One region of the Streptomyces sp. NPDC020299 genome, then DNA from elsewhere that is predicted to be linked to it. Evidence: riboswitches for the same ligand, from Rfam matches in the RefSeq annotation. Region 1 holds a riboswitch; each other region holds the start of a gene.
What was found. A riboswitch is a leader RNA that binds a small molecule or an ion and turns the genes downstream of it on or off. The one in region 1 is predicted to bind cyclic di-AMP.
Positions count from the first base shown of each region.

Region 2: linked by a shared signal. The riboswitch ahead of ACH45E_RS27420 (LysM peptidoglycan-binding domain-containing M23 family metallopeptidase) and the one ahead of ACH45E_RS31470 (NlpC/P60 family protein) in region 1 are both predicted to bind cyclic di-AMP.
Region 3: linked by a shared signal. The riboswitch ahead of ACH45E_RS03410 (C40 family peptidase) and the one ahead of ACH45E_RS31470 (NlpC/P60 family protein) in region 1 are both predicted to bind cyclic di-AMP.
Region 4: linked by a shared signal. The riboswitch ahead of ACH45E_RS22040 (NlpC/P60 family protein) and the one ahead of ACH45E_RS31470 (NlpC/P60 family protein) in region 1 are both predicted to bind cyclic di-AMP.

Region 1 covers NZ_JBIRWL010000014.1:109,123-116,468, reverse strand. The annotation lists gene ACH45E_RS31480 (M23 family metallopeptidase) at 1-1,459, shown strand, start outside; gene pcrA (DNA helicase PcrA) at 1,515-4,004, opposite strand; cyclic di-AMP (ydaO/yuaA leader) riboswitch at 4,233-4,410, shown strand; gene ACH45E_RS31470 (NlpC/P60 family protein) at 4,418-5,608, shown strand; gene ACH45E_RS31465 (tellurite resistance/C4-dicarboxylate transporter family protein) at 5,635-6,591, shown strand; gene ACH45E_RS31460 (hypothetical protein) at 6,569-6,922, opposite strand; gene ACH45E_RS31455 (NlpC/P60 family protein) at 7,290-7,346, shown strand, end outside.
Region 2 covers NZ_JBIRWL010000011.1:186,218-193,563, reverse strand. The annotation lists gene ACH45E_RS27430 (TetR/AcrR family transcriptional regulator) at 1-286, shown strand, start outside; gene ACH45E_RS27425 (SGNH/GDSL hydrolase family protein) at 539-1,324, opposite strand; gene ACH45E_RS27420 (LysM peptidoglycan-binding domain-containing M23 family metallopeptidase) at 1,525-2,448, opposite strand; cyclic di-AMP (ydaO/yuaA leader) riboswitch at 2,453-2,612, opposite strand; gene ACH45E_RS27415 (alpha-galactosidase) at 2,919-4,991, opposite strand; gene ACH45E_RS27410 (tyrosine-protein phosphatase) at 5,162-5,959, shown strand; gene ACH45E_RS27405 (DUF6126 family protein) at 5,996-6,118, opposite strand; gene ACH45E_RS27400 (XRE family transcriptional regulator) at 6,115-6,738, opposite strand; gene ACH45E_RS27395 (hypothetical protein) at 6,884-7,057, shown strand; gene ACH45E_RS27390 (aspartate aminotransferase family protein) at 7,063-7,346, opposite strand, start outside.
Region 3 covers NZ_JBIRWL010000001.1:723,069-730,414, reverse strand. The annotation lists gene bioB (biotin synthase BioB) at 1-1,143, opposite strand, end outside; gene ACH45E_RS03430 (8-amino-7-oxononanoate synthase) at 1,292-2,419, shown strand; gene ACH45E_RS03425 (DUF397 domain-containing protein) at 2,461-2,685, opposite strand; gene ACH45E_RS03420 (helix-turn-helix transcriptional regulator) at 2,695-3,573, opposite strand; gene ACH45E_RS03415 (ATP-binding protein) at 3,797-4,255, shown strand; gene ACH45E_RS03410 (C40 family peptidase) at 4,615-5,088, opposite strand; cyclic di-AMP (ydaO/yuaA leader) riboswitch at 5,092-5,303, opposite strand; gene ACH45E_RS03405 (hypothetical protein) at 5,608-5,916, opposite strand; gene ACH45E_RS03400 (ATP-dependent Clp protease proteolytic subunit) at 5,924-6,562, opposite strand; gene ACH45E_RS03395 (3-deoxy-7-phosphoheptulonate synthase) at 7,191-7,346, opposite strand, start outside.
Region 4 covers NZ_JBIRWL010000008.1:214,057-221,402, forward strand. The annotation lists gene ACH45E_RS22025 (DUF1996 domain-containing protein) at 1-548, opposite strand, end outside; gene ACH45E_RS22030 (hypothetical protein) at 779-1,846, opposite strand; gene ACH45E_RS22035 (SpoIIE family protein phosphatase) at 1,987-3,216, shown strand; cyclic di-AMP (ydaO/yuaA leader) riboswitch at 3,420-3,590, shown strand; gene ACH45E_RS22040 (NlpC/P60 family protein) at 3,599-5,677, shown strand; gene ACH45E_RS22045 (NAD-dependent epimerase/dehydratase family protein) at 5,653-6,738, opposite strand; gene ACH45E_RS22050 (FAD-dependent oxidoreductase) at 6,899-7,346, shown strand, end outside.

The sequences.
Region 1 (7,346 bases):
GGAAACCCAGTACGGCGGCTTCACCACGTACGACGGGTACGGCGCCACCGGTTTCGAGACCGGCGCCCACGCCACCACGGCCTTCGATTCCGACCCGCTCTTCGGCAGTCTCCCGGGCCAGGGCCACCCCACCGGCACGTACGACGCCACACAGTGGACGACCGGCGCCGGCCAGAGCGCGCACTACGACCCGTACGCGGCCCAGCACCACGCCGCCTACGACTCCGCCGCATACGATTCCGGCACCTACGACGCCACCGCCTGGACGACCGGCCAGCAGCAGTTCGTCGGCATCCCGCACCAGGCGACCTCCCCGGACGTCAGCGGCCAGTGGGAAGCGAACGCCTGGCTCCAGCCCGACCAGTCCGGGGCCGCGCCCGAGCTGACCCAGCAGTGGGAGTGGGGCACGCAGACCTTCGACACCGGCGCGTACGACGCCACGCAGTGGAACTCCGACGGCACCGCGCCGGCCACCGAGCCCGAGCAGCAGCCCGAGTCCTTCGAGCAGCCCTTCGACCAGCAGGCGACCGCCACCTTCGAGCAGGCCTCGTACGAGGAGCACACGGGCCACGAGGACTACAGGGACTACGACCAGGCGGAACCCGTCGCGGACGGCGACGGGTTGTCCGCGACCGGCGAGCTTCCCAGCGTCGCTCCCCTGCTCGACGACCAGGAAGAGGTCACCCCGGCGCCGCCCCGGCCGGGCTCCCGCAGCGCTGCCCGCTCCCGTCGCCGTACGCCCCCCAAGCGCTCCGCCCTGCTGACCGTCGCCGTGCCCTCGGTCTGTGTGATGGGGGTCGCCGGGATCGCCGCCGCCTCCGTCGGCGCCCTGACCGACGACGGCGGCAAGGACACCACGGCCACCGCTTCGGACACACATGCGGTGAAACCGTCCGCCGCCAACAGCAAGCTGGACTCCCAGCTCAGGACCCTCTCCGCCGGCGCCGACGACTTCGCCGACCGGGCCAGCCGCACGCAGGAGCGCATCGACCTCAAGGCCCAGCAGGCGGCCGACAAGAAGGCGGCGGCCGCGGAGGCGGCCCGCAAGGAGCGACTGCGCCCCAAGTACGTCCTTCCTGTCACGCAGAAGGGGCTCAGCGCCTATTTCGGCCAGGCGGGCGTGAACTGGATGTCGGTGCACACCGGCATCGACTTCCCCGTCTCGTACGGCACGACCGTGATGGCGGCGACCGACGGCACCGTCTCGACGAAGTGGAACAGCGCCTACGGCAACATGCTGATCCTGACGGCGAAGGACGGCACGCAGACCTGGTACTGCCACCTCTCCAGTTACCGGGTTCCCGCCGGCACGACCGTCAAAGCCGGGACACCGATCGCGTACTCCGGGAACTCCGGCAACTCCACCGGCCCGCACCTGCACTTCGAGGTCCGGCCGGGCGGCGGAGCCGCCATAGACCCGCTGCCGTGGCTGCGCAGCCACGGGCTCGACCCGACGTAGGACTCCCCGGGGTTCGCTCCGGGGGCGCCGAAGCCCCCCGGAACCCCGACGCCTCCTACAGCTTCTCCACCGGCGCGTACCGCAGCAGCAGCCTCTTCGGCTTGGTGTCGCCGAAGTCGATCGTCGCCTCGGCGTTCGCGCCCGTACCCTTCACCCCGACGACCGTGCCGAGCCCGAACTGGTCGTGCGTCACCCGGTCCCCGACGGCCAGCGCCACCACCGGCTTCTCCGAGGTCCTGCGAGTGGCGAAGCCGGAGGCTCCCGACGCCGAGGAGCGCGAGCGGGTGGAGGACAGCGAGGCCGCCACTCCGGACGCCGGCCCGGAGGGCATCGGGGCCGCCGCTCCCTTCCGCTTCCACTCCACATGGGCGGGCGGGATCTCCTCCAGGAAGCGGGAGGGCGGGTTGTACGAGGGCTGGCCCCACGCGCTGCGCAGCGCCGACCGGGTCAGATACAGCCGCTCACGCGCGCGCGTGATGCCGACGTACGCCAGGCGCCGCTCCTCCTCCAGTTCCTTGGTCTGGCCGAGGGCGCGCATGTGCGGGAAGACGCCGTCCTCCATACCGGTCAGGAAGACCACCGGGAACTCCAGGCCCTTGGCGGTGTGCAGGGTCATCAGCGTGATGACGCCGTCGCCGTCCTCTTCGTCCGGGATCTGGTCGGAATCGGCGACCAGCGCGACCTGCTCCAGGAAGTCGGACAGGCCCACCGACTCGCCCTCGCCACGCTCCTGCTCGAACTCCAGTGCCACCGCCGCGAGTTCCTGGAGGTTCTCGATGCGGGTCTCGTCCTGCGGGTCGGTGGAGGCCTGCAACTCGGCCAGGTATCCGGTGCGTTCGAGTATGGCTTCCAGGACGGTGGCCGGGCCCGCGCCGGACTCGACGATCGTACGGAGCTCCTCCATCAGCACGTTGAACCGCTTGACCGCGTTCGTCGACCGCGCCGCCATGCCGTACGCCTCGTCGACCCGCTTCAGCGCCTGCGGGAAGCTGATCTTCTCCCGCTGGGCGAGGGCGTCGATCATCGCCTCGGCGCGCTCGCCGATGCCGCGCTTGGGCACGTTCAGGATGCGACGCAGCGGGACGGAGTCCTCGGGGTTGGCGAGGACACGCAGGTAGGCCAGGACGTCCCGGACCTCCTTGCGCTCGTAGAAGCGGACACCGCCGACGACCTTGTAGGGCAGGCCGACGCGGATGAAGACCTCTTCGAAGACACGGGACTGGGCGTTGGTGCGGTAGAAGACGGCGACGTCCGAGGCCTTCGCCTCGCCCGCGTCCGTAAGGCGGTCTATCTCGTCGGCGACGAACTGCGCCTCGTCGTGCTCGGTGTCGGCGACGTAGCCCATGATGCGGGCGCCCGCGCCCGCGTTGGTCCACAGGTTCTTGGGGCGACGGGACTCGTTGCGCTCGATGACCGCGTTGGCCGCGGAGAGGATCGTCTGGGTGGAGCGGTAGTTCTGCTCCAGCAGGATCGTCGTCGCGTCCGGGTAGTCCTCCTCGAACTGGAGGATGTTGCGGATGGTCGCGCCGCGGAAGGCGTAGATCGACTGGTCGGCGTCACCGACCACGCACAGCTCGGCGGGCGTCAGGCCGTCCGGGCCGGGCGGCACGTCCGCCGGGCGCACCGGGTGCTCGGAGGTGCCGACGAGCTCCCGTACGAGGGCGTACTGGGCGTGGTTGGTGTCCTGGTATTCGTCGACCAGGACGTGGCGGAAGCGGCGGCGGTAGTGCTCGGCGACGTCCGGGAAGGCGCGGAGCAGGTTGACCGTCGTCATGATCAGGTCGTCGAAGTCGAGGGCGTTGGCCTCGCGCAGCCGCGACTGGTACAGGGCGTAGGCCTGGGCGAGGGTCTTCTCGAAGCCGTCGGCCGCCTGGGCGGCGAAGTCCTCCTCGTCGACCAGCTCGTTCTTCAGGTTGGAGATCTTGGCGCTGAAGGACTTCGGCGGGAAGCGCTTGGGGTCGAGCTCCAGGTCGCGGCAGACCAGGGCCATCAGGCGCTTGGAGTCGGCGGCGTCGTAGATCGAGAACGACGACGTGAAGCCGAGCCGCTTGCTCTCGCGGCGCAGGATGCGCACGCACGCGCTGTGGAAGGTCATCACCCACATCGCGTTCGCGCGCGGGCCGACGAGCTGCTCGACGCGCTCCTTCATCTCACCGGCGGCCTTGTTGGTGAAGGTGATCGCCAGGATCTGGCCGGGATGGACGCCCCGCTCGCCGAGCAGGTGGGCGATGCGGTGGGTGAGCACGCGGGTCTTGCCGGAGCCGGCGCCGGCCACGATGAGCAGCGGGGAGCCGGCGTGGACGACGGCCTCGCGCTGGTTCTCGTTCAGCCCCTCCAGGAGCGCGGCGGCGTCGATCGCCGGGCGCGGGGCGCCGTCGCGGTAGTGCGTGTCCCGGTCCGGCGGCACGTCGAACTTCCCGCCGAACAGATCGTCCGGAACCGGCTCCGGAGCGTGATCGTCCTCGGGCGGCGGCGGGGGTTCCTCGTCGTGCCCGCGAGGGGCCTGGAGGTCCGCCAGGAAGCTGTCGTCAAAGAGGCTGCTCATCGCTCTCCGAGTCTAGGGCGCCCCACTGACAACCGGCCGCCGCCCTCGGAACTTGGCCGGGGAACGATCTCCTCACCCTGCGGAACCGCATGGTCACGACAACGACACACCCGTCTCGTGTCACGAAAATGTATCGGACATATAGTGCACCAACCTTCACATGAGTCACACGAGTTGGCTAGCGTTCCGCCAGGCCGTACGACCCCCACCGGCGAACCTCGCCGGGCCGCGCGGCCTCCGCCGAGTCCGGTGCGCCCCCCGCGGCAGCCGGAGCCGGGGACCCACCGAGACCTTGGGGTGAATCGGCCCGCCCTCCCCACCGGGGACGACGGCCGTAGGGCAACCCTTCCGAACCACCCGCCCGAACCCGACAGCTAACCCGGTAGGCGGAGCATTGGAAGGAGTCGCCTCCCTTGGCGTCGCACCGCAAGCGTCCCTCGGGTGGGGCGGGCATACGCAAGCCCGCTCTCGCCACCGCCGCCCTCACCTCCGTCGCCCTGCTCTCCCAGACGGCCAACGCCGCACCCGCCACCCCTTCCGCCGACGGCAAGCCGAGCATGGAAGAGGTCGAGAAGAAGGTCGACGACCTGTACCGGCAGGCGGAGTCGGCGACCGAGAAGTACAACGCGACCAAGGAGACGGCCGGCAAGCAGCGCCGGCGCGTCGACACGCTCCTCGACGAAGTGGCCAAGCGCACGGAGAGACTGAACAAGGCACGCGAGAAGCTGGGTTCGTTCGCCGCGGCCCAGTACCGGACCGGGGCCACAACCCCCGACACGGCCACCTTCCTGCTCGCGGACACCCCGCAGGACTACTTCGACCAGGCCCAGCTGATGAGCCGGCTGACGAAGCGGCAGAAGAACGCGGTCGACGACTACGTCACCGAGCAGTCCGCCACCATGAAGAAGCGGCAGGAGGCCACCGCGAGCCTCGAGACGCTGACCGACTCCCAGCACGATCTTCAGGCCGCCAAGTCGACCGTCCAGAAGAAGCTCACCACCGCGCGCGAACTGCTGTCCACGCTGACCGCGCAGGAGAAGGCGCGGCTCGCGGCGATCGAGAAGCAGAAGCAGGAGGAGGCCGCGCGCAAGGCGGCGGAGCTCGCGAAGGAGCAGGCGGCGGCGCGGGCGAAGGCGCAGCAGCAGAACAGCGGCTCGTCGGACGCGTCGACTTCGACGGGCTCCTCGTCGGACACGTCCACGCCGGCCCCTCCGTCCACGCCGTCCTCGCCGACCTCCTCATCCTCCGCCAAGGCCGCGAAGGCGATCGCGTTCGCCCGCGCGCAGATCGGCAAGCCGTACGTCTGGGGCGCCACCGGCCCCGGCTCCTACGACTGCTCCGGCCTCACCCAGGCCGCCTGGAAGGCCGCCGGCGTCAGCCTGCCGCGCACCACCTACGACCAGGTCAATGCCGGCACCACGGTCTCCCTCGCCAACGCCCAGCCCGGTGATCTGGTCTTCTTCTACGACGATGTGAGCCACGTCGGCGTCTACATCGGCAACGGCATGATGATCCACGCCCCCAAGCCCGGCGCCTACGTCCGTGAAGAGTCGATCTACTACGGCGGCGAATCGATCATCCACAGCGTGGTGCGTCCGGCCTGAGCCGACGGGCCCCTAGCATCGGGCTCATGCCGGGCTTCCTCTCACCATTACGTGTGTGGTGGGCCCGGCGTTCACCGGCGGCCGGTGCCGCTGTCATGGCGACCGGGATCGTGTCGGTGGGGTTGCAACTGGCCGGTCACGAAGTGCTGTCCCGGGTCGCACTGGGGCTGGCCTGCGCCGCCTGGCTGGGGTTCGCGGCCGGTTTCGCCCTGCGGCTGCTGCGCGAGCGGGAGCGGTGGACGGCGGAGGCGGCGTCACCGAGCGCGCTCACCGCGGTGGCCGCCACGGCGGTGCTGGGCACCCGGTTCTCGCTGCTGGGCCGGCCGGTCCTGGCCGAGGCGCTGCTCGCGCTGACGGTCGTGCTCTGGCCGGTGCTGCTCGTCCACGTCCTGCGGCGGTGGGAGCGGCGGATGCCGGGGGCGGTGTTCCTGGGCTGTGTGGCCACGGAGTCGATCGCCGTGCTGGGGGCCGTGCTGGCCGCGGCGACGGCCACGGCGTGGTTCGCGCACACGGCGCTCGTGCTGTTCTGGCTGGGACTGGTGTTCTACGGGCTCGCCCTGGCCCGGTTCGATCCGCGGCAGCTGCTCGAGGGTGCCGGGGACCAGTGGATCGGCGGCGGAGCGCTCGCCGTCTCGGCGCTGGCCGGGGCGCGCCTGGTAACCGCCGACGACACGCCCCTGTACCTGTGGAGCCGCGACGACCAGGGCGTGCTGCGCGCCGTGACGGTCGCGCTGCTCGTGCTGGACTGGGCCTGGTACGCCGTCCTGCTGGTCACGGAGGCGGTGCGGCCGCGTCCGGGCTACGACGTGCGCCGCTGGTCGACGGTGTTCCCGATGGGCATGACCGCGGCGGGCACGCTGTCGGTCGGCACCGCCCTGGGGGTCCCGTGGCTGCGGGGGCCCGGGGTGGTGCTGGTGTGGATCTCGGTGGCGGCGTGGCTCGTGGTCGCCGTGGGCGCGGTCAGGTCCACAGCACGGCGATGAAGATGTTCACCGTGGTCAGCAGGCCGACCAGTCCGAAGAGGCTCTTGTCGACCCGCTCCTCGTCCCGCTTCACGTAGACCAGCCCGAGGATCACGATCAGCAGGGCCAGCTTCACACCGATCTTGACGGTGTTGACGTGGTGGTCGTCGGCCTCGTTGAGCCCGACCAGGATCACGCCGGTCGCCAGCATGGTGAAGGCGCCGTGCAGCATGGCCGGGACGAAGCGGGCCTCGCCGCGTCCCATCGCCTTCATCTGGGTCAGGAAGCCGCCGAGGAGCGCGGCGATGCCGACGATGTGCAGGCCGACGAAGAGATGGATGAGTACGTCCATGAAGCCGCAGCCTAATGGGCCGCATATATGCGCCTCATAGCACCCCATGGCCGGCCCACGCCCCGGAAACCGCCACATCGGTCAGCGCACTGCCCGAAGGCGGCGACTGTCGGCCGGGAGCGCGGTCAGGTGCGGACATCCGGCGATCCGGTGAGGTCAGTTGCGTACATCGCGTTACCACCCCGTCACAGTCGGGTTTAGCGTCCTCCACCAGGTGACCGGCTCCCCACCGCCGCCCGGGCCAGGGGCGGCAGTCGGACACCACCGCCGAAAAGTCCGGCGGCGGCCCGTTACCCCTGTGCGGGCCGCCGCCGGACGCGTGAACCGCTCCCCACGGCGGTCGTACGAGAGGACGTGACGGGTCCAGGTGGCAGCGCATCGCAAGCCCAGACAGCGCCCGCTCAGCGGCAACACCGCCCGGACG
Region 2 (7,346 bases), on a different contig from region 1:
GGCGGTGGCGCTGCGCGAGCCGGCCCTGCGGGAGGTCACCCGCGATCTGGACCGGCAGTGGAAGGCGGCGATCACCGAGGTCATCGCCGAGGGCGTCGAGGCGGGCGAATTCGACTGCCCGGACCCCACCGCCACGGCCCTGCGCCTGACGGCCCTCCTCGACGGCCTCGCCGTCCAGCTGACGTCCTACCCCGGCGCGGTGCCCCGCTCCCGCGCCCAGGAGTGGGTGGACGAGTCCCTGGCCCGCGAACTGGGCCTGGACCGGGACGATCTGACGGAACGCTGACGCTCCGCGCGGACGGCAGAGGCCGCGCCGCCGGATGCCACGGCCTACGCGGAGCGCTCGGCCGCGCGTGCAGAGCCGGCACTCCTCGGCACGGGCTGCGCCCCGACGCAGGCGTACCCGACCGCGGCAGGGCAAGGCTCCCGCAGGGGACCGTGCGAGCCCGTGCCGCGACCGCCCGGGGCCGGTACGGCACCGCGGCCCGGCGCCGTACCGCCTCCGGACAGCCACCGCCGGCCCCCCGGAGGGGCCCGGTCAGGCCACCGAGGCGATCCGGGTCCTGATGTCGTCCGGGGACAGGGCGCCCTTGGCGGTCACGTGGTCGCCGGAGGACTCGCCGCGCAGCCGGCGGCCGATCCACGGGACCAGGTACTCGCGGGCCCAGTGGACGTCGTCGCGGCGGATGTCGAGCGGGCCCCGGGACGGGAGCGGCGGCCAGGGCTGCTCCGGGTCGGCGGGGACCTCCAGGCCGAGCAGCTGGCCGGCCCGCAGGGCCACGCGCGTGTGCCCCTCGGACGAGAGGTGGAGCCGGTCGTGGTCCCAGGCTCGCCGGTCCTGGACCGTCCTCAGGGACCACAGGTCGAGGACGGGACAGCCGTACCGGTCGGCGATGGCCCGCACATGACCGTTGTACGTGGCGATCTTGCCGCGCAGATGCTTGAGCACGGGCACGCCACGCGTGTCGAAGCCGGTCGTCACCATGACCGTGCCCGCGACGGAGGTGAGCTGTGCCACCGCCAGCTCGAAGCGCTCGGCCACCTCGTCGGGGTCGGTGCCGGGGCGGATGATGTCGTTGCCGCCCGCGCAGAAGGACACCAGGTCCGGGGCGAGTTCGACGGCGCGCGGGAGCTGGTCCGCCACGATCTGGTCCAGCAGCTTGCCGCGCACCGCGAGGTTCGCGTACCTGAAGTCGCCCTCGGGCCGCCGGTCCGCGAGGAGGACCGCGAACCGGTCGGCCCAGCCGACGAACGCCCCGTCGGGGCCGGGGTCGCCCACGCCCTCGGTGAAGCTGTCCCCCACCGCCACGTACGACCCGATCACTGCTCTGTTGTCACTCTTCGAATCGTCTGCCACATCGGCCCATGATTCACCTTCCGATGTGACCTACGCGACCGTAATACGGGGTTGACGGACGGTGAGATAAGCCACGGCACCGAAGGGCGCCGGGCGGGAATACGCCCGCGCACACCGAAGACCGGACCCGGGGATCAGGGGTCCGGCCTTCGGTGGTCCAGGGACCGTCAGGCGACGGCGACGCCGTGCGAGCGGAGGTAGCCGACCGGGTCCACGTCCGAGCCGTAGTCCGGCGTGGTGCGGATCTCGAAGTGCAGGTGCGGGCCGGTCACGTTGCCGGTCGCGCCGGAGAGGCCTATCTGCCGGCCCGCGGCCACGGTCTGCCCGGCCGAGACGGAGATCGAGGAGAGGTGGCCGTACTGCGCGTAGTAGCCGTCGGCGAGCCTGATCACGACCTGGTTGCCGTAGGCGCCGCCCCAGCCGGCGGAGACGACCGTGCCCGCGCCCACGGCCTTGACGGAGGTGCCGGTCGGGACGACGAAGTCGACGCCCGTGTGGTAGCCGCTGGACCACATGCCGCCCGGCACGTGGTAGCCGGTGCCGATGGTGCCGCCCGACACCGGGAGGGTGAAGCCGGTGGCGGCGTTCGGCGCCGCGGCGGGCGCCGGCCGGGTCCGCGTGGCCGACCGCGAGGCCGAGGGCGTGGTCGTGTGCGCGGAGGACGAAGTCTTCCTGGAAGCGGAGGACTTGGTGCTCGTGCCGGTACCGGCGGCCTGCTTCCCGAGGGTCAGCTTCAGACCGGGGTGGATCAGCGAGGGATCGCTGCCGACGGCCTCGCGGTTGTCCGCGTAGAGCCGGTGCCAGCCGCCGCGGACGTCGTGCTCGTCGGCTATCTTCGCGAGCCAGTCGCCCGACCGGACCGTGTAGGTGTGCGCGCCCGCATGCGCTGCGGAGGCCTTCCGCTCGGCCACCGGCACGGCCTGGACGGCCTTTTCGGAAACGGAGTCCTTCGCGGTGGCCGCGGTGGCCGCATGGGCGCCGCCGGCCCCCATGAGGGGCAGCGCCAGCGCGGCGCCGCCGGTTCCGGCGACGGCGATGGAGCGGGTGAAACGCCGGTTCTTGGGACGGCGGTGCTTACCCTTCGCGGGCATGGCGAATTCCTCTCCGGCGCCTGCGAGGTGAGCTGTCGGGTTCGGGCTGGAGCTGCCCGGCCGCGCGCGGAGCACGGCTTCACCCCTAGCCGTCCCGGAGACCGGGACAGGCAGTCGTACCTGGTGGGTCCCCCGCTCCTGCCGTGCACGGGTGAGTGTGTCCGGGCTCCGGGCGGCGGCAGGATTCGGCGTTCCGTCCGGATTGGTGGCGAACGTAAGCGAGCGGGACACGAAGGGACAAGCAGATGGTTCCCTCTGTCCGTGTTTCGCTTGATCCGTTACGGGAATTCCCGGTCACCCTCCGTGAATTCCCTTCTCCTTCACCCCTTCAAATCCCAGGAAACTTATGCGGATTACGTGAACATGACGCACAACGGACGGTCACGAATATGACCCTCCTCACCACTCGACCCCCATTACCCCCTATTTCACGGTTAGTTATAACGAAGGACCCAATTCGGGCAGATTACTCAGATGCGTCGCAGCCGGATGACCGCCGCATCGAAGTCGCCGCGCAAACCCGTACGCAGCCCGTGGTGCAGCAGAACGGCACCCCGGTGGATTTCACCCGTTTCGCGGCATTCGTACGACGCCGTGGGGTCGAGGCCGCGCAGCCGCAGCGCGGGGACCGGCTCGCCGTACCGCTGCGCCTGGAGCCAGGCGAGGACGACCGTCTCGCCCCCGAGGACGTACTGCACCGCGCTCAGCCCGCCCTCCGGCGGCCGCAGCCGATGGAGGTCGCCGCGCTGCACGACCGGGCGGATCTTTTTGTAGAGCTCCACCCACTCCCGGGCCTCGGCGAGTTCCCCCTCCGTCCACTCCGAGAGGTCGCCACCGACGCCGAGAACCCCGGCCATGGCACTCACGAAGCGGAACTTCAGGGAGCTGACCCGGTCGTTGAGCTGGGTGTTCGGGCTGTCGGTGACCCAGGCGGCCATGACCCGCGCGGGATGGATCTGGCTGAAGCCGTGCTGGATGGCCAGCCGGTCCAGCGGGTCGGTGTTGTCGGAGGTCCACACCTGGTCCGTACGGCTCATGACGCCGAGGTCGATCCGGCCGCCACCACCCGAGCAGGACTCGAAGGCGACGCCCGGGTGGGCCGCCCGCAGCCGGTCGAGGAGCCCGTAGAAGCCCCGGACGTGGTCCACCCACAGGCGCTGCGGGTACGGCTCGGCGGGCCAGCCGGCGTCGGTGAAGCAGCGGTTGAAGTCCCACTTCACATAGTCGACCGGGGCGCTGGACAGGAGCCCGTCGAGCTGCTCCCAGAGGTACTGCCGGACCTCCTCGCGGGCGAGGTTGAGGACGAGCTGGTTGCGGAACTCCGTCCGCTTCCGTCCCGGCTGGAACTGCGCCCAGTCCGGGTGGGCGCGGTACAGCTCGCTGTCCGGGTTGACCATCTCGGGCTCGACCCAGATGCCGAACTGCATGCCGAGGGCGTGCACCTGGTCCGCGAGAGGCTTGAGGCCGTTCGGGAAGCGGTCGGGGTTGGGCGTCCAGTCGCCGAGACCGGCGCGGTCGCTGGTGCGGGCACCGAACCAGCCGTCGTCGACCACGAACAGCTCGACACCGATCGCCGCCGCCCGCCGGGCGAGGGTCGCCTGCTGCTCCTCGGAGATGTCGAAGTTCGTCGCCTCCCAGGAGTTGAACAGCACGGGCCGGTCGCGGTCGGCGTCCGGGATGACGTACGCCCGCTGATAGGCGTGCCAGGCACGGCTGGCACCGCCGAAGCCGCCGTCGCTCCACAGGCCCGCGAAGACGGGCGTGGTGTACGACTCCCCCGGCGCCAGGGTCAGCAGGCCCGAGTCGTCGTAGCCGGCGCCGCCGGTGATCTGCACGCGCGCGTCGGGGAGTTGGGCGACCGCGATCCGCCAGGACCCCGACCAGCCGAGGGCGCAGCCGTAGACCTCCCCGTGCTCCTCGCCGGCGCCGGTGTCGAGGGCGACCCAGGGCAGGTGCTGGTGACCGGTGTGACCGCGGCGGCTGCCGATGACCTTGTCGCCGTACGTGAGCGGAGCGCTGGTCAGCCGGGACTCGGCGGCCCAGCGGCCGTGCAGCTGGGACAGCCGCCAGCCGTCCCGGTCGGGCAGGGTCCAGGTGGCGGCGTCGGCGCGCAGCAGCTCCACGCGCGCGTCGCCGCCGTTGCCGACCGTCACCCAGCGCTCGACGACGTCCCCGCGCATCCGGTAGTGGAGCGTGACGGCAAGACCGCCGTCCCTGAAGCGCAGCCGCAGCTCGTCGCCCTCGGTGTCGTACGCCTCGAAGGTCCACTCGGTGCCGCGCCGCTCCTCGGTGCGCACGGACAGGGCGGGCCGGACGAAGCGGGGACCGCCCTCCACCGGGTACTCCTCGCGGCCGTCGAGCGGGGACTCGAAGGGCCAGTAGCCGGGCAGCGGACGGACGGCGAGGGCCTCGGCGTCGGCGAGCGCGACGCGCGGGCCCCAGTGGAGGTGGAGCAGCTCGTGCGCCTCCGTGAGATGCAGCGCGTAAGCGCTGGTGGGCCCCGTCAGGAGCCACGTACGACCGTTTTCGGCGATATCCACCATCGAACCCTCACAGGTGCCAACAGATCCGCTCACGCCCCAACATCATCAAGCGCCCGCGGCCCCGAGGCAACGCCTGTGGACAACTCATTGCCTGGGAAAACCGATGTCGTATCGTCGACAGCGTGCCCGCCGGCGAGCCGCGACGACGGGAGCGACCGCGAGGAGCCCACGTGACGCAGCAGGTCCCGTCGACCGAGCCGGAGCTGTCCGGAGTACGCAATTTCCGGGACGTGGGCGGCATGCCCACGACGGACGGACGGCGGGTGCGCTCCGGGGTGCTGTTCCGCAGCGGTCATCTCGCGCACGCCACCGATCAGGACGCGGTGTTCCTCTCCACACTGGGCCTGCACACGGTCTTCGACTTCCGCAACGCGGCCGACAAGAAGCTCGAGGGCCCGGACGTCGAGCTGCCCGGCGTGCGCAATGTGAACCTGCCGCTGAGCGACCCGGCGGACGGCGCCGAGTTCTGGAAGATGGTCCGCGACGGCGACCTCGACCAGCTGCGCGTCATCCTCGCGGACGGCAAGGCGGCGAACCGGATGATCACCTCGTACCGCCGGATCGTGAAGGAGCGCACGGCCGAGCACTCCCAGGTGCTGCACGCCCTCGCCGAGGACAGCGTCCCCGCGCTGATGCACTGCGCGGCGGGCAAGGACCGCGCGGGCATCTCCGTGGCCGTGACCCTTCTCGCGGTGGGTGTGGAGCGCGAGGCGATCGTCGCCGACTACCTCGAGTCCAATGCCAAGCACCGGCGTTACCGGGTGCGCCGAAACGGCAGCCCGGACACCGCGTACACCCCCGAGGTGATGGAGCTGCTCAGCCCGCTCTTCGACGCGCGGGCCGAGTATCTGGCTGCGGCCTTCACGAGCATCGAGGAGACGTGGGGCGGGGTCGACACCTATCTGGAACAGGGCCTGAGGCTCACCCCTGGGACCCGGGAGCGGCTGCGCGAACGCCTCCTCGACTGACGGCGACTGACGACGGGTGACGGCGGCCGGCTGCGGTCAGCCCTTGGCGCCCACCGCGAACAGCAGGTAGAGGAACGCGGCGAAGAGGTGGCCGACGGCGATGTAGATGATCAGCCGGATCCACAGGGAGCGGGGGAACTTCTCCTCGTAGTCGCTCATGGCAGCTCTCCAGTCAGGGGGCCCAGGCACAGGGTGGCCGTGGGGCTCTGCAGCAGGGTGTGGACGAACAGCAGCTCCACGCCGTCGTGGTCCTCGGCGGCGAGGCGGTGCGGGGTGAGCGAGTCGAAGTGCGCGCTGTCGCCGGGCGCGAGCAGGTGCGCGCTGTCGCCGAGGCGCAGTCTGAGGCGGCCCCCCAGGACGTAGAGCCACTCCTCGCCGGGGTGGACCCGCACGATGTCGCCCTGGGTGCCGTACGGCACCCGGACGCGCAGTGCCTGCATGCCCCGCCCGGGGGATCCGGCCTGGAAGTACGTCCAGCCGCCCGCCCGGGTCGGCTCCATGTCGGCGGCGCGCACGATGGCGTCCCGTTCGGCGACCGTCTCGCCGAGCAGCTCCGAGACGGTCGTACTGTAGATACGGGCCAGCGCGAGCAGCATGGGCAGCGAGGGCTGGCGCCCGCCGGTCTCCAGCCGGGAGAGGTGGGCGGGCGAGAGGCCGGCGGCGCGGGCCGCGGCCTCCAGGGTGAGGCCGGCGCGCCGGCGCAGGGCGCGGAGCTGCGGCGCCACGGCGGGCAGGTCGTCGCCCTGGCCTGCCGGCGGCGCGGCTTCTGAGGCGTTCATGCCTCCATTGAGCCTCGATTTTACCTGTGGGGCAATTTCTTTGCCCCGGAGGCAAAAACGGGCCGCCCGCGGACTTGCTCTCGGCCCCCTCGCGCTCCAACTGGGGCTCGTGGCCGCGACGAGCGTGTGGCCCACGCTCACGTTCATGCTACTGCCCTGGTCGCTCCTCGCCGGTGGACTCTCCGTCACCTTCGGCGCCATGGGCCTGTACTACCCGGGGCGCGGTGTCGGCCGCCTGTGGACATCCGCCGTCGGCCTGGTCCTCGGAGCGACCGGGCTCGCCGATCTCTTCCTCCTCTTCGTGGTGCTGCCCGGCTAGGGCCGTCAGCGGTTGGCCACCGCCTGCTTGATCAGTGTCTTGCCGAAGTCCCACATCAGGCCGCCGCCGCTGTGCGCGTCGTCCATCACGGCGGTGAAGGCGTCGACGAACCGGTCCACCTCCCGCTCGCCGATGACCAGCGGCGGGATCAGCTTGATCACCTCCAGGTGGTCGCCGGAGACCTGGGTGAGGATGCGGTGCCGCTGGAGCAGCGGGACGACCACCATCTGCGCGAACAGGCCCTTGCGGGCGGCCTGGAGCATGGTCCAGCGGCTGCGCAGTTTCAGCG
Region 3 (7,346 bases), on a different contig from region 1:
CGCGGCGGCCGCGGCGGTACCGCAGACGCCGCCGCCCTCATGGGAGCCGCACCCCGCGTCCGCGTGCGACCCGCAGCCGGCCTCGGCGTGCGACCCGCACCCCGCCTCCGCGTGCGCACCGCAGCCGCCCCCGGCCGCCGCGCGGTGCTCCGGCAGCGTCACCTCGCCGGCGCCCTCCACCTCGAACCCGGCGTCCGCGATCATCTCCAGGTCGGCCTTGCCCGCCTGGCCCTCACTGGTCAGGTAGTCGCCGAGGAAGATGGAGTTGGCCAGGTTCAGGGCCAGCGGCTGCATGGTGCGCAGGTGCACCTCACGGCCGCCCGCGATGCGCACCTCGACGTCAGGGCAGACGAACCGGACCATCGCCAGGATGCGCAGGCAGCGCTGCGGGGTGAGGTGCCACTCCTTGGCGAGCGGCGTGCCCTCCATCGGGATCAGGAAGTTCACCGGCACGGAGTCCGGGTCCAGCTCGCGCAGCGAGAAGACGACGTCGACCAGGTCCTCGTCGCTCTCGCCCATGCCCGCGATGAGACCCGAACAGGCGGACAGCCCGGCGGCGTGCGCCTTCTGCACCGTGTCCACCCGGTCGGCGTACGTGTGCGTGGTCGTGATGTCCGCGTACGTCCCCTCGGAGGTGTTGAGGTTGTGGTTGTACGCGTCCGCGCCGGCCTCGCGCAGCCGCTCGGCCTGGCCGTCGGAGAGCAGACCGAGGCAGGCGCACACCTCGACCTCCTCGTTCTGCTCCTTGATCGTCCTGATCGTCTCGGAGACCCGGTCCACGTCCCGGTCCGTCGGACCGCGCCCGCTGGCCACCAGGCAGACCCGCTTGGCACCCCCGGCCAGGCCCGCGGCGGCGGCCTGGGAGGCCTGGTCGGGCTTGAGCCAGGTGTACTTCAGGATCTCGGCCTTGGAGCCGAGCCGCTGGGAGCAGTAGGAGCAGTCCTCGGGGCACAAGCCGGACTTGAGGTTCACCAGGTAGTTAAGTTTCACGCGCCGGCCGAACCAGTGCCGGCGCACCTTGCCGGCCGCGGCCACCACATCGAGTACGTCTTCGTCGGAGGTGGCCAGTACGGCGAGCGCTTCCTCGCGGGTCGGCAGCTCGCGCCGAAGCCCCTTGTCCACCAGCGTGTTCAGCAGGTCCATGAGGTCCGATCCTGTCCTACGTGACTGCTCCGGGCCAAGGAGAGTTTGCACAACGGAGACGGCTTGGCCGTGTGGGTATTGCCACACCCTGGGCGGCTGGGCGTCCGGTTAGTGTCTGTCCACTGCCTACAAAATCCCCGGAGGAGCCATGGCGTTCGGCTGGATCGACGACCAGGCGGAGCAGCGCCGCCGCGCCGGACTGGTACGGACCCTCCGGCCCCGGGTCGCCGGCTCACCGCTCCTCGACCTCGCGAGCAACGACTACCTGGGCCTGGCCCGCCATCCCGAGGTGACCGAGGGGGCCGCGAGTGCCGCCCGGACCTGGGGTGGCGGCTCCACCGGCTCCCGGCTGGTGACCGGCACCACGGAACTGCACACCGAGCTCGAGCGCGAGCTGGCCGGGTTCTGCGGCTTCGAGGCGGCCCTGGTGTTCTCCTCCGGCTACGCCGCCAACCTCGCGGCCGTCACCACGCTCGGGCCGCACGGCTCCCTGATCGTCTCCGACGCGGGCAACCACGCGTCCCTCATCGACGGCTGCCGGCTGGCCCGCGGCACGACCCAGGTCGTCGGGCACGCCGACCCGGAGGCGGTCCGCAAGGCCCTGGACACGCACGAGGGGGCCGCGGTCGCCGTCTCCGACACGGTGTTCTCCGTCGACGGGGACGCGGCGCCGCTGGCCGCGCTCGCCGAGGCGTGCCGGGCGCACGGCGCCGGGCTGGTCCTCGACGACGCCCATGGCCTGGGCGTCCTGGGCGACGGCGGCCGGGGAGCCCCGTACGCGGCCGGGCTCGCCGGGGCCGAGGACGTGGTCGTCACGGTCACCCTGTCCAAATCGCTGGGCAGTCAGGGCGGTGCCGTCCTCGGACCGGCCCGGGTGATCGACCACCTGGTCAACGCGGCACGAACGTTCATCTTCGACACGGGTCTCGCTCCCGCCGCGGCGGGAGCGGCCCTGGCGGCCCTCAGGCTGCTGCGCCGTGAGCCGGAACGGGCCAAGAGGGCGCGTGAGGTGGCCGCGGAACTGCACGCGCGCCTGACGGCCGCGGGCCTTGAGGCGGTGCGCCCGGACGCCGCGGTCGTCTCCGTGCGTGCCCCGTCCCCGGAGGGGGCCCTGCGCTGGGCGGCCGACTGCCGGGCGGCAGGCCTGGCCGTGGGCTGCTTCCGTCCTCCTTCCGTGCCCGACGGCATCTCACGGCTCAGGCTGACCGCCCGAGCGGACCTCTCCGGGGCCGAGATCGAACGCGCTGTACGAGTGATCGGCGAGACGCGACCATGAGTCGGCGTGACACGGCCGTGCGCCGCCTGGACGGAAACTGATCAGCGGAGCGCGGCGAGGAACCCCGCCCAGCTCCCGGGGGAGAAGAGCAGCGCGGGGCCGGCCGGGTCCTTGGAGTCGCGTACGGCGAGCAGTCCGGTCCAGGGACCGGAGTGCGGCCTCGCCGTCTCCACACAGTTGTTCGCTCCGGTGCTGTAGCTGCTGCGCAGCCACCCCACGTCGTGCAGGTCGGTGCTGGAAGGTACGTTCCGAGGCAGTGCAGACATGGTGCCTCCTTACGCGCCGTCAATTGTCCCGGCGATGTAATCCAACGAGTCCTCGGGTGAAAGGGCTTGGACCTGAAGGGAGTTGAAGGCCTCTGAGTAGGCCCGGAGGTCTTCTTTCCGCTCGAGGTAGAGGCTACTCGTCAAGTGGTCGAGAACAACCACGTCCAGATCAGAAGTGCGCGGAAATGAGAAGATAACGAAAGGGCCGGTGATACCGATATGCGCCCCGGCGGAGAAGGGCAACACCTGGAGGCGCACCTGCGGCAGACGCGCCGCCTCGGCGAGCCGCTCAAGCTGCCGCGCCATCACATCCGGTCCGCCGACCTCCCGCCGCAGCACCCCCTCGTCCAGGACGGCGCTGAGCTCCAGCGGCGGATCCGACCGCAGCACGTCCTGCCTGGCCAGCCGCACCTCCACCAGCGCGTCCAGCCGCTCCTCGGTGTCGTCGGTGTCGTCGGGGCTCCCGCTCACGGCCGCCCGGGTGACGGCACGGGCGTACTCCGGCGTCTGCAGCAGCCCAGGGACCACCGATGTCTCCAGGGTGCGCATCCCGCTCGCCTGCGACTCCAGGCTGATGAAGTCACGGTAGGTGGGTGGCAGCACCCCCCGGTAGGCGTGCCACCAGTGGTGCCGGCCGCCGCCTTCGTCCGATCCCGCCAGCACCATCAGCAACTCACGCAGTTGGCGGTCCGTCACCCCGTAGGCGTCCAGGAGTAACCGCACATCGGCCGATTTCACCCCGCTGGCGCCCGTCTCGATCCGGCTCACCTTCGACTGGTGCCAGCCCACCAGACGGGCGGCCTCACCGCTGGTGAGGCCCGCGCCGGTGCGCAGCGTGCGCAGTTCGTCGCCCAGTTTCCGGCGGCGCACCGCGGGACCGTTCTGCATGGGCCACTCCTTACTCGCCATTACTCCTTACGTGCCGCTCGAATACGGTCTGCCGTCGCAGAGTTCACCGCTTCGAGCGACAGATATATGCATATCCTGGTGGATCCCACCCGCTGACCGGCGTGCTGATGGCAGTCTGGCGATGAAGCACCAGTCCGGGACCGTACTCGAACCATCCGCTCCGTGTCGGACTCCGGTCCCGTGGGAAAGGGGCGACGTCGCCATGGCAGACCATCTGGAAGCATCCGTCACTCTGCCGAGCGATCCCGCCTCGGTCGCCGCGGCCCGCACCTATGTCGTGGGCACCCTCGCGGAGTGGGGCCTGCCGTCGGACACCGACACGGCCGACACCGTCCGGCTCATCGTCTCCGAACTCGCCACCAACGCCGTGCAGCACACCTTCGGGCAGTCACCCACCTTCACGGTGGACCTCGCGCTCGACCGTGACGAGCACCTGCGCATCGGTGTCACCGACAGCCATCCCCGTCTCCCGAGGAGACTCCCCGCGGCCGTGCAGCAGGACAACGGCCGCGGCCTGGTCATCATCCGCTGGCTGACTGTCGAGTGCGGCGGCCGGCTCAGGGTGCGGCGCACCCGCGAGGGGGGCAAGACCGTCCTCATCGAGCTGCCGTGGTCGGTACCGGCCCGGCCGGTCACGACAACGGGGCAGCAGGAGCCTTAGGGCCTGTCTGACAATTCCCGTCGTCCGCCCGAAGGGCGGGCCCCGCGGCGGCGATGGGGGTCCCCCCGCGCGAGCGCGTTCGAGCGTGGGGGAGCGTGCGATCGCAAGGCGCCGGAGCGCCCTCGTGGCGGAGCCACGTGGGTGGTTCGGCAACGCGGCATGGGGGTCCCCCCGCGCGAGCGAAGCCGAGCGTGGGGGAGTGCGTGCCAGACGCCGCGGGGCAGGCGGGAATTGTCAGACAGGCCCTAGGGGCGGTGCGGGGCTGTCCGGTCCCGCACCGCCCCTGAGAGGGCGCCTCACGGCCGAGCACGGCTCCGGGGTGGCCCTGTACCCGGAGCCGCGCGAGGCGTGACGGCCGGTCAGCTGACGCGGCCGTACCAGACGCTCCGCGTCCAGATCTTCTGCAGCTTCACCACGTCGCCCGTCTTGGGGGCGTGCCAGATCTTCCCCTTTCCGGCGTAGATGCCGACGTGGTAGACGTTCGACCCCGAATGGAAGAAGACCAGGTCTCCGGCCTTGCGGTTGCCGGCCGAGATGTGGTGGGTCTTGTTGTACTGCTGGGCGGCCGTCCGCGGCAGGGTCTTGCCCGCCTTCTTGAACGAGTACAGCGTGAGCCCCGAGCAGTCGAACCTGCGCGGCCCGGTGGCGCCCCACTTGTACGGGGAGCCCTTCTTGGACGCCGCGATCTGGAGTGCCTTCGTCGCCGGAGTCGCGGCGGCGGCGTCGGGGGCGACACCGGGTACCGCTATCGAGCCGCCGACGGCGGCGATGGCGAAGGCCGAGGCCGTACCGGCCCGGACCATGAGCGACGGGACACGATTGAGCGCAGTCATGCGCAACCCTTCGTCAGCCGCCTGTGAAGGATGACCTGTCGGATTCGGGCTGGCGAAGTTGCCCGGCCGCGTTGCCGCGGCTTCACCCCAAGGGCTGCTCGGAAGCGAACGGATGTCCGCTCCGGCGACCCGTCTTGCTCGGGTCCTCCACTCCTGCCGATCCACTCCTGTCGACCGGTCATCCGGGCGGCGGCAGGACTCGGCGTCCGCTCGGATCGCCCCGCCGTTGTGGCGGGGGCTTGTCGTCAGACAGGGATCTTCGCCCACAACTGTCTGAAAATCCCAACGGAACCAGGGATTTGTGGTGTTACTCACCACTCGCCCGTTCGGGTGGACAGGTGTGTGCTCGAGCCGCTGACGGGACAGCCGCGCACCCTCCGACCAGGGCAGAAGCCTCTCCCGGCGGTCATCGCCCGGGCGGTTCGCGCAACTTCGGAGACCCTGGAAAAGGATGCGCTGCTACTCCGAACGTGGGTACGTCTTTTGGGCCGTTTCGACTCAGACCCGAGCCCGCAAGCGTCAACCGGCGCCGTCCGGGGGCACGGTGACGCGCGCGGTACGGCGCTCGCCGTCCAGCACCCTGAGCGCCCGGGCCAGGGTGGCCGCGTGCAGCTCCGTCTCGCCCCGCTGGTGCATCAGCGTCAGCGCGTCGCACAGTTCCACCGCCTTGCGCACCAGCGCCTGGGCGGCCCGCAGTCCACGGTAGGTGTCACCGTGCTGCGCCGGGTTGATACGCCCCAGCAGGTCGACCACGTCCAGGTAACGGTCGATCAACTCGCCCTCGGCGCGGGTCAGGGCCGGCAGCGGCGGCAGTTCCGGTGGCAGCATCGGCGGCTCACCCCGCGTCCGGAGCGGCGGTGTGCGACGCCCTGCGGCTGGGGATGATTCCGTCCACCAGCCCGTACTCCAACGCGCCCCGGGCGTCCAGCATCAGGTCCCGCTCGAGGTCGGCGTGGACCTGGTCCGGGGTGCGGCCGGTGTGGTGAACGAGCATCCCCTCCAGCAGGCCGCGCATCCGGGTCAGCTCCTCCGCCTGGATGAACAGATCGCTCGGCTGACCCTGCGTCGGCTCGGGCAGCGCCGGCTGCCGGAGCACCAGCCGCGCGCCCGGCAGCGCGAACCGCTTGCCCGGCGTACCGGCCGCGAGCAGCACCGCGGCGGACGACACCGCCTGCCCCAGGCAGATCGTCTGCACGTCGCAGCTGATGTACCGCAGGGTGTCGTAGATCGCCGTCATCGCGCTGAACGTGCCGCCGGGGGAGTTGATGTACAGCGAGATGTCCCGGTCGGGGGCGTCGTGCTCCAGATGCATGAACTGCGCCATGACGTCGTTGGCCGAGGCGTCGTCGACCGGTGTCCCGAGGAAGACGATCCGCCCCTCCAGCAGCTTCGAGTACGGATCGAGCGTGCGGTGACCGGTGCTCGTGCGCTCGGTGAACTCGGGCAGGACGTGGCGGGCGAACGGTCGGGTCATGGCATACCCCTCCTCACGGCAGAGCCGTCTCCGATGGATCGGCATCTGTAAAAAATGTACAGGATGTACGTAACGTTATGATGGGGGTACGCTCTAATGATCCACATATCACAGCAGGTCAGACCGTGTTTACGCTGATCGTGAAGCAGGTTTCTCTCACGACCATCAGGTATGTTCAGGCAGCCGCGTCGTCCTCGAAGCCGAGCAGAACCATGAGGTGATCCGAGGCGGCGCGCAGGTCCTCGGGGCTCGGATGGACATGGACGCGCTTCGTGAACGACGCGCTCGCGTTGTCGTATGTCGAGGTGGGCGATGGCGTCCGGGTCGGTGATCGGCGGTGGCAGGGGGTGCAGCGGGCGGGCGTCTGCGATGCCTTGGTGGGGCCGGTGGGAGTTGTAGGGCTGTTCGAACTCGCGCAGGGCGTGGAGCAGGTGGCGCTGGTTCCAGACCAGGGCCACTCCAGTCGGGTTCGGCGCTCGAGGACACGACAGCCGGGGGAGGTCTCCTTCGGCGGGTAACGAGTAGGGGGACATAGAGGGCATGCCAGTGATGGCTCCTACTCCTGGCTTGATGCGCGTGTGCTTCGTGCACAGGGGAGCAGGGAGAAAGAGGCAGAGAAGCCGTCGGTTCAGGCGGTGCCGACGGTCCAGGACGAGACCACGGCGAGGGCCTGCGACGGGTTGAGGCGGGGATCACAGAAGGATGTGTAGCGGTCCCCGACGGAGTCGAGATCGGCCTCGGTGAAGGCGCACTCGGTGACGTCGTCCGGCGTCGTCTCCAGGTG
Region 4 (7,346 bases), on a different contig from region 1:
GGCTGGACGGTGGTGATGTCCGTGTAGTCGGCGGCCACGGGGCCGTTGCCGCCCTGGCCGGTGCCGCCGTTGCCGCCCTGGCCGTTGGCGTTCTGGCCGTCGCCACCGGGGTTCTGGGTGCCGTTGTTCTGGCCGCCCTGCTCGGCGGGCGGGCGCAGGGTGCACGCCGCCATGTCCGCCAGCCCCTGCGGGCGTCCGCCGACACGGTCGATGGCGGTGACGATGCGCTCGATGGCCGCGCTCCGCTTCTCCTTGAGCGGGTTCATGATCGTGCCGTCGGCGGAGCCGGGGTCCTGCCTGACGGCCTGTGCGGACGCCTGGAGTTGCTGGTAGGCGGCGGACACCTGCTGGTCCAGCAGGGCGAGTTGGCGGTCGACGTCCGCCTTGGCGTCGTCCGGCACGGAGGTCAGGCGGCTGCCGACGTCCGGGCAGTCGATGGTGGCCGGCCCCGAACCCCAGCCGCCCGCCTGCAGCACCCGGGCGTCGGTGCCGCCCTCGGTCGCCGAGGCGTAGACGTTCGCCGCGACCAGTCCACCCCCGCCCAGCATCAGGGCGACCGCGGCGAAGGTCGCGCGCCGTGCACCTGTCGGGCGTCTGCGCCTGTTGCGTCCCACAGAACCACTCCCACACCTCGTGGCCGGCCCGGCATGGCAAGCCCCCGTCCCATACGGAGCCGGACACGGATGTGTTCAAGCACCTCACGGATTCATCGTGAACTCACAGGAAACCCAGGTCACGCGGGCCGGTTCCGGCCGGCTGACGGCCGGTTCCGTCCGGCTCACGGCTGGTGCGGCGCCGGACCGGGGTTGGCCGCGGCCGGCCGGCTTCCGGGACCCTTGACCTTGTCCAGCAGGGACTGGCCCTGCCGGTCGACCGCGCGCGTGACGGACTCCTGCAGAATGCCGAACGCGAAGGCCCAGGCCACGATCTGCGTCGAGGTGTTCAGGCTCGTCAGGCCGGGGAAGAACCCACCGCTCATGAGCAGCAGTCCGGCAGCCGCCACCAGAGCGCCGACAGGAAGCCGCAGGACGATCAGTCCGGTCGCCACGTGGTACGGCCCCGAGGTTCCCCTGACCTCTCTCAGCGACACCGCACCCGCTATGGCCGCCGCGCACATACCGATGAATTCGAGAAAGAAGACACTTCCCGATGTCGCCGCGTCCCCGAGGGGGCAGGCCGTCACCGGCCTGGGGCCGGGGGCGTTCTTGTCCGGCGGGAAACAGAATCGCTGGGCCACGGCGAGATCCAGTGCCGCCCACACGCCCAGACCGACCGCCATCGCCCCCAATGCGGCCGAGGCGACGACCACGATCCGGATAAAGCTGCGCACCCTGGCCCTTTCCGCCTCCTCGGCCTGATAGGCGGAGTGCAGCGTAATGGCGGCCAGTTCCCTCAACTCCCCGGCGGGCGCTTTCTCGGCGGCTTCCAGATACTGGAGGCACACGTCGTCCTTCGGCAGGTGGAGTCTCGCGTGCGACAGCGCGTACAGCCGCTTGTTCGGGAGTTCTCCGTCCGGGGCTATGCGCAGCAGAGCCACCTCGGCCTCGTGCATGTTGGCCAGGGCCCGATCCGCCGAGGCGCCCGACATCCGCCAGAACCAGCCCCTGACCCCCCGGCGTTCCAGCGCGTTCCGGGCCGCCCCGAGATGCGTTCTTATTTTCTTCACGATCTCGGCATCGGGTGCGGATATACCCTCCGGAGCCGCCTCGCGCATTTTCAGGAATTTATTGAGCTGCCCTTGGAGATGCGCAATGTGGGCATTTGTTCGTTGAAACCAAGACGATCCTGCGAATGCGACATCCCTGTCACTGTCCACGGCGGGAGATTCTTTGCTCTCGTCCACCATGAGTGAAACCTCCTCGACAGCTCCCTTTTCCCAGTTGACACCTCCCGCAGCAGTGGCGGCAACCGCTCCCGCCCCACCGCTCACGCCCGGGTTTCGTGGGAAACTGAGCCCGTACCGGTGGTCGGATTGGGCGGCGGGCCATGGCGGATACGGAGATCGACTACGCGGCGGTGTTCCAGGCCCTGCCGGGCATGGTCGCCCTGCTGACTCCGGACCTGGTGTACGCGGAAGCGAACGAGGAGTTCCTGCGGATGGCCGGGCGCAGCCGCGAGGAGGTGGTGGGCCGTCACCTGTTCGAGGTCTTCCCCGACAACCCCAACGACAACGGCGCCACGGGCATGCGGAATCTGGGCGCCTCCCTGCACCGGGTGCTGGACACCGGCGAGCGCGACACCATGGCGCTCCAGCGGTACGACGTCGAGTCCGCCGACCGGCCCGGGCACTGGGAGGAGCGCTACTGGAGCCCGGTGAACGCGCCGGTGCTGGGACCGGACGGGACGGTGGTGCTGCTGGTGCACCGGGTCGAGGAGGTCACGGAGCTGATCCGGGCCCGGAGCGGCGCGGACAGCGACCGTACCCAGGTGCTGGAGGCCGAGCTGTACCGGCGCGCACGGGAGTTGCAGGAGCTGAACGAGCAACTGCGCAGGACCCAGGCCCGTGACCGGAAGGTGGCGCTCGCCCTCCAGGAGGCGATGCTCCCCGCCCGCCGGTGGGTGGCGGGCCACCGGGCCGCCGTCCGCTACCGGCCCGCGGTGAGCGCGCTGAACGTGTGCGGGGACTGGTACGACCTGGTCGACCGGGGCGGCGGCGACTGCATCGGCGTCTCGGTCGGCGACGTGGTGGGGCACGGTCTGCGGGCCGCGTGCGTGATGGGACAGTTGCGCAGCGCGCTGAGCGCCGCCTGCCGCGTCGCCGAGGGCCCGGCGCAGGCCCTGAACGCCCTCGGGGAGTACGCTCATGTGCTCGACGGCGCGGAGTCGGCGACGGCGGTGACGGCGTTCATCGACTTCGAGCGGCACACCCTGATGTACAGCAGCGCCGGCCACCCGCCGCCCGTACTGGTCCACCGCGACGGCACCGTGGAGTTCCTCGACCGGGCCACCGACGCCCCGCTGGACGCCCGGCCCGACCCGCGGCCCCGGCCCGAGGCGCACACCGGGTTCGCCGAAGGCGCCCTCCTCGTCCTGTACACCGACGGCCTGATCGAGCGTCGACGCGAGGACATAGACGTCGGGCTGGCGCGCCTCGCCGACGCCCTCGGCCGGCACCGTGACGCGGACCCGGAGGACCTCGCCGACGCCGTCCTGCGGGAGTTGCTTCCGAGGGAGGGCGCGACCGACGACACCGCGCTCGTCATCATGCGGTTGTGAGGCGTTGTGAGGCGTCATCATGCGGCTGTGCGGCGGGGTTTCGTACGCTTCTCCGGGCATCTTCACCGGATGGTCACGAGCGCCAAGATGAATATCACAATTACGTATCGGACATTCCGCTCTTCAACCTTCACACCAGCCACACAAGTTGGTTAAGTTGGCGTTCAGACCGCACGGCTCCCCCTGGCGAACCTCGCCGGGCCGCGCGGCCTCCGCCGAATCCGGTGTCCCCGCAGGGCAACGGAACCGGGGACCCAACCGACTTGGGGTGAATCGGCCCGACCGCCCGACGGGGCAGGGCCGTAGGGCATGCCTTCCACCATCGACCGCCCGAACCCGCCAGCTAACCCGGTAGGCGGAGCACGGAAGGAGTACGTCCCCCATGGCGCGCGAAAGCCGCGACGAGGTTCGGCAGCGAATCGACAGCCTTTACGACCAGACCGAGAGCGCCACGGGGAACTTCAACGCGACCCGCGCGACATCGGGGGGATCGCCCGGTCGTGGTGTGCGCCTCCGCAGGTCGGACAGGGGGACCGATCCCGGTCTGGACAGCATCGCCCAGCAGTGGATGACCGGGGCCCGTTCCAAACTCGGCCCCACCACCCCCGCCATACTCCCGGCCGACCGGTCGTCGCAGCGTCCGGCCAGCCCCGCCGCCCTGGACAACATCGCCCGCCAGTGGATGACGGGGGCCCGCTCCAAGCTGGGACCCACCTCCCCCGCCATACTCCCGGCCGACCGGTCGTCGCAGCGTCCGGCCGGGCGGCGCGCCGACGTCCCGATCCCGAAAGAGCTGCTGGAAGCGGCCGAGCGCATCCTGCCGGAGCTGACCGGCGGGTCTTCCGGGCAGACGGGCGCCCGCGCCGTGCCGGAGCTGACGGCCCGCCCCAGGGCGGAGCTGACCGCCGGGCCCGTGGCCGCGCTGCCGGCCGTGCCGGAGCCGCGGCAGGAGACCCCCCTCGCGCTGCCCGCGGCCGGGCCGCGGCGGTCCACGCCGCTGGCCTCGAAGGAGAAGAACCAGAAGAAGCTCGCCGCGGCCCGGGACCTCCTCGCCCGCCGGATCGCCCAACCGGGCGGCACGCCCGCACCCCGCCCGGCGGCCGCGGCGGCCGAGTCCGCGCCTCCCGCCGCTCAGCCTTGGCGCGGCGACCCCGAGCAGGCCCTTCAGCCCGCGGAGCAGGAGTGGCTGCGCCAGCAGTGGTCCGGGCTCAGTGGGGGCTTGTCCGCCACAGGCAGAGCGACGGCCAGCGGAGCCGCGCCGGCCGGGAGGGGCGCGATGGCCGGTGCCGGCATGGCAGCCGCCCCGGCCATGGCCCCCGGTGCCGGGGCAGCCATCGGTACCGCCCCGTCCATGGGCGTCGCCGCCCAGGGCGCGACCCCGATGACCGCCACCGGAACCTTCAGCGTCCCCAACCCGCTGACGGACAGCGGGGCGTTCAGCGTCCCCAACCCCGTCGCGAACACCGGGACTTTCAGCGTTCCCAACCCCCTCACGGACAGCGGGGCGTTCAGCGTCCCCAACCCCGTCGCCAACACCGGGACTTTCAGCGTTCCCAACCCCCTCACGGACAGCGGGGCGTTCAGCGTCCCCAACCCCGTCGCCAACACCGGGACTTTCGCCGTCCCCAACCCCGTCGCGAACACCGGGACCTTCAGCGTCCCCAACCCCCTCACGGACAGCGGGGCGTTCGCCGTCCCCAACCCCGTCGCGAACACCGGGACCTTCAGCGTCCCCAACCCGCTGACGGACAGCGGGGCGTTCAGCGTTCCCAACCCCGGCACCTTCAGCGTGCCCAACCCCCTCACGAACGCCGGACCGGTCCCCGCCCCAGCCCCCCTCGCCAACACGGCAACCGTCACCGCTCCCACCCCCGTCACGAACACGGACATCTTCAGCGCCCCCAACCCGCTCGCGGACAGCGGCGCGTTCCCCTCGACGCCCCCCTGGGCCGCCCCCGGAGTCTTCGCCTCTGTCACCCCGCCCGTCGCGCCCAGCCCCGTACCCCCGTCACCGGCCCCCGTCGCGGCCCCGGTGCCGACTCCGGCCCCGACTCCTGCCCCTGCCCCCACTCCAGCCCCCGCCCCCGCCCCCGCCCCCTACGAGGGAAGAGCCGCGCAGGCGCTGGCGTTCGCTCGGGCTCAGGTCGGGCGGCCCTGTGTGTGGGGGGCGACCGGGCCGGACTCCTACGACTGCTCGAGTCTCACCCAGGCCGCCTGGCGAGCCGCAGGCGTGGCGCTGCCGCGGGCCGCGCGGGAGCAGGCGGAGGCCGGGACGCCCGTGGCGCTGAGTGAGGCCCGGCCCGGTGATCTCGTGATCTTCTTCCAGGACGCCGGCCATGTCGGCCTGTACTCCGGCAACGGCATGATGATCCACGCCCCGGGCCAGGGCGCGTACATCCGCGAGGAGTCGGTCTACGGTGCCGGGGAGGCGGCGATTCACCGGGTGATACGGCCCGCGTGAGACCGGCCGCGCCAGCTCTCGTAGTGGTCGAGCAGGGTCTCTTCGACCGGCCGGTAGGAGAGGCCCAGCTCGTGCACGCTGCGGCTGTTGTCCACGCGGAAGCGGATGCCGAGGTGCCCCCGGATGTAGTCCTGGGTGAGCCCGAACGCCGGGCCCAGGACGCGTACCGGCCAGTGCGGCAGCGCGGTGCGCGGGAGGCGCAGGTCACGGGGGTGGCGGGCCCGGATGACGCGGGACATCTCCAGGAAGGACGTCATCGTCTCGGCCGCGACGATGTAGCGGCCCTCGGCCGCCGGGTTCTCGGCCGCGGCGATGTGCGCGTCGGCGACGTCCCGTACGTCCGCCGTGGTGAAGCTGAAGTCCGGGGCGCCGTAGCAGAAGTAGCCCTTGAACAGTTCGTCGAGCAGGAAGAGGCTGCCGGACCCGGACGCGGGGGTGAGTGAGGGGCCGAGGATCAGTCCGGGGTTCACGGACACCATCCGCCAGCGGTCCTGGGCCAGTTCGGCCTCCCGGGCGATGCGCTCCGCGACGGTCTTCGCGTAGTGGTACGGGTTGTTCTCCACCGTGCTGGTGGTGTTGAAGTACTTCTCCGACAGCACCTGGCCGTCCATCCCGAGGACGTCGGCGTAGTCGCCGAAGACCGCGCCCACCGTGGAGGTGAGGACCAGGGTGTGCACGGACGGCGTCCGCTCCACCGCCGCCAGCACGTTGCGGGTACCCAGCACGGCCGGGTCGACCACGTCGCGGCGGCCGTCCTCGATCTGCTCCGGCATGAGGAACGGCGACGCCACGTGGAAGACCACCGTGCAGCCGCGCACCGCCTCGTCGAAGGAGCCCGACCGGAGCAAGTCAGCCTCGAACAGGCTCAGTTGCCCGGGGAAGGCCTCCTGCAGCTCCCAGAGGGGCCGCACCTTCGCGCGGTGCGCGATCCGGCGCACGGTGGTGTGCACGCGGTAGCCCCGCTCCAGCAGCCGCCGCACCAGATGACTGCCCACGAACCCGCTGCCGCCGGTCACCACGACGGTCGTGTCCCCGGTCGCGCGCTCCCCCACCCTGCCCATGCTTCAAGGTTCGGGCATGCTCATGATCGGTGTCCACACCCCCGCAAGGGCATAAGACCGGTTTATGAGCTCATAGACGGGACCCCCGTACTAACTTAGGCGTGCCTTAGTTTAGGCTTCCCGATCGAGTCGCCTGTCATCGCTCGAAGGGAACCTGATCATGCCGCGCCCGCTGCGGGTAGCCATAGTCGGAGCCGGCCCGGCCGGGATCTACGCCGCCGACGCCCTGCTCAAGTCCGAGGTGGCGGCCGAGCCCGGCGTGTCCATCGACCTCTTCGAGCGGATGCCCGCCCCGTTCGGCCTGATCCGCTACGGCGTCGCCCCCGACCACCCGCGCATCAAGGGCATCATCACGGCCCTGCACCAGGTGCTCGACAAGCCGCAGATCCGCCTGTTCGGCAACGTGGACTACCCGGCCGACATCAGCCTCGACGACCTGCGCGCCTTCTACGACGCCGTGGTCTTCTCCACCGGCGCCACGGCCGACCGGGAGCTGGCGATCCAGGGCATCGACCTCGACGGCTCCTACGGCGCCGCCGACTTCGTGTCCTGGTACGACGGCCACCCGGACGTGCCCCGCACCTGGCCGCTGGAGGCCGAGAAGGTCG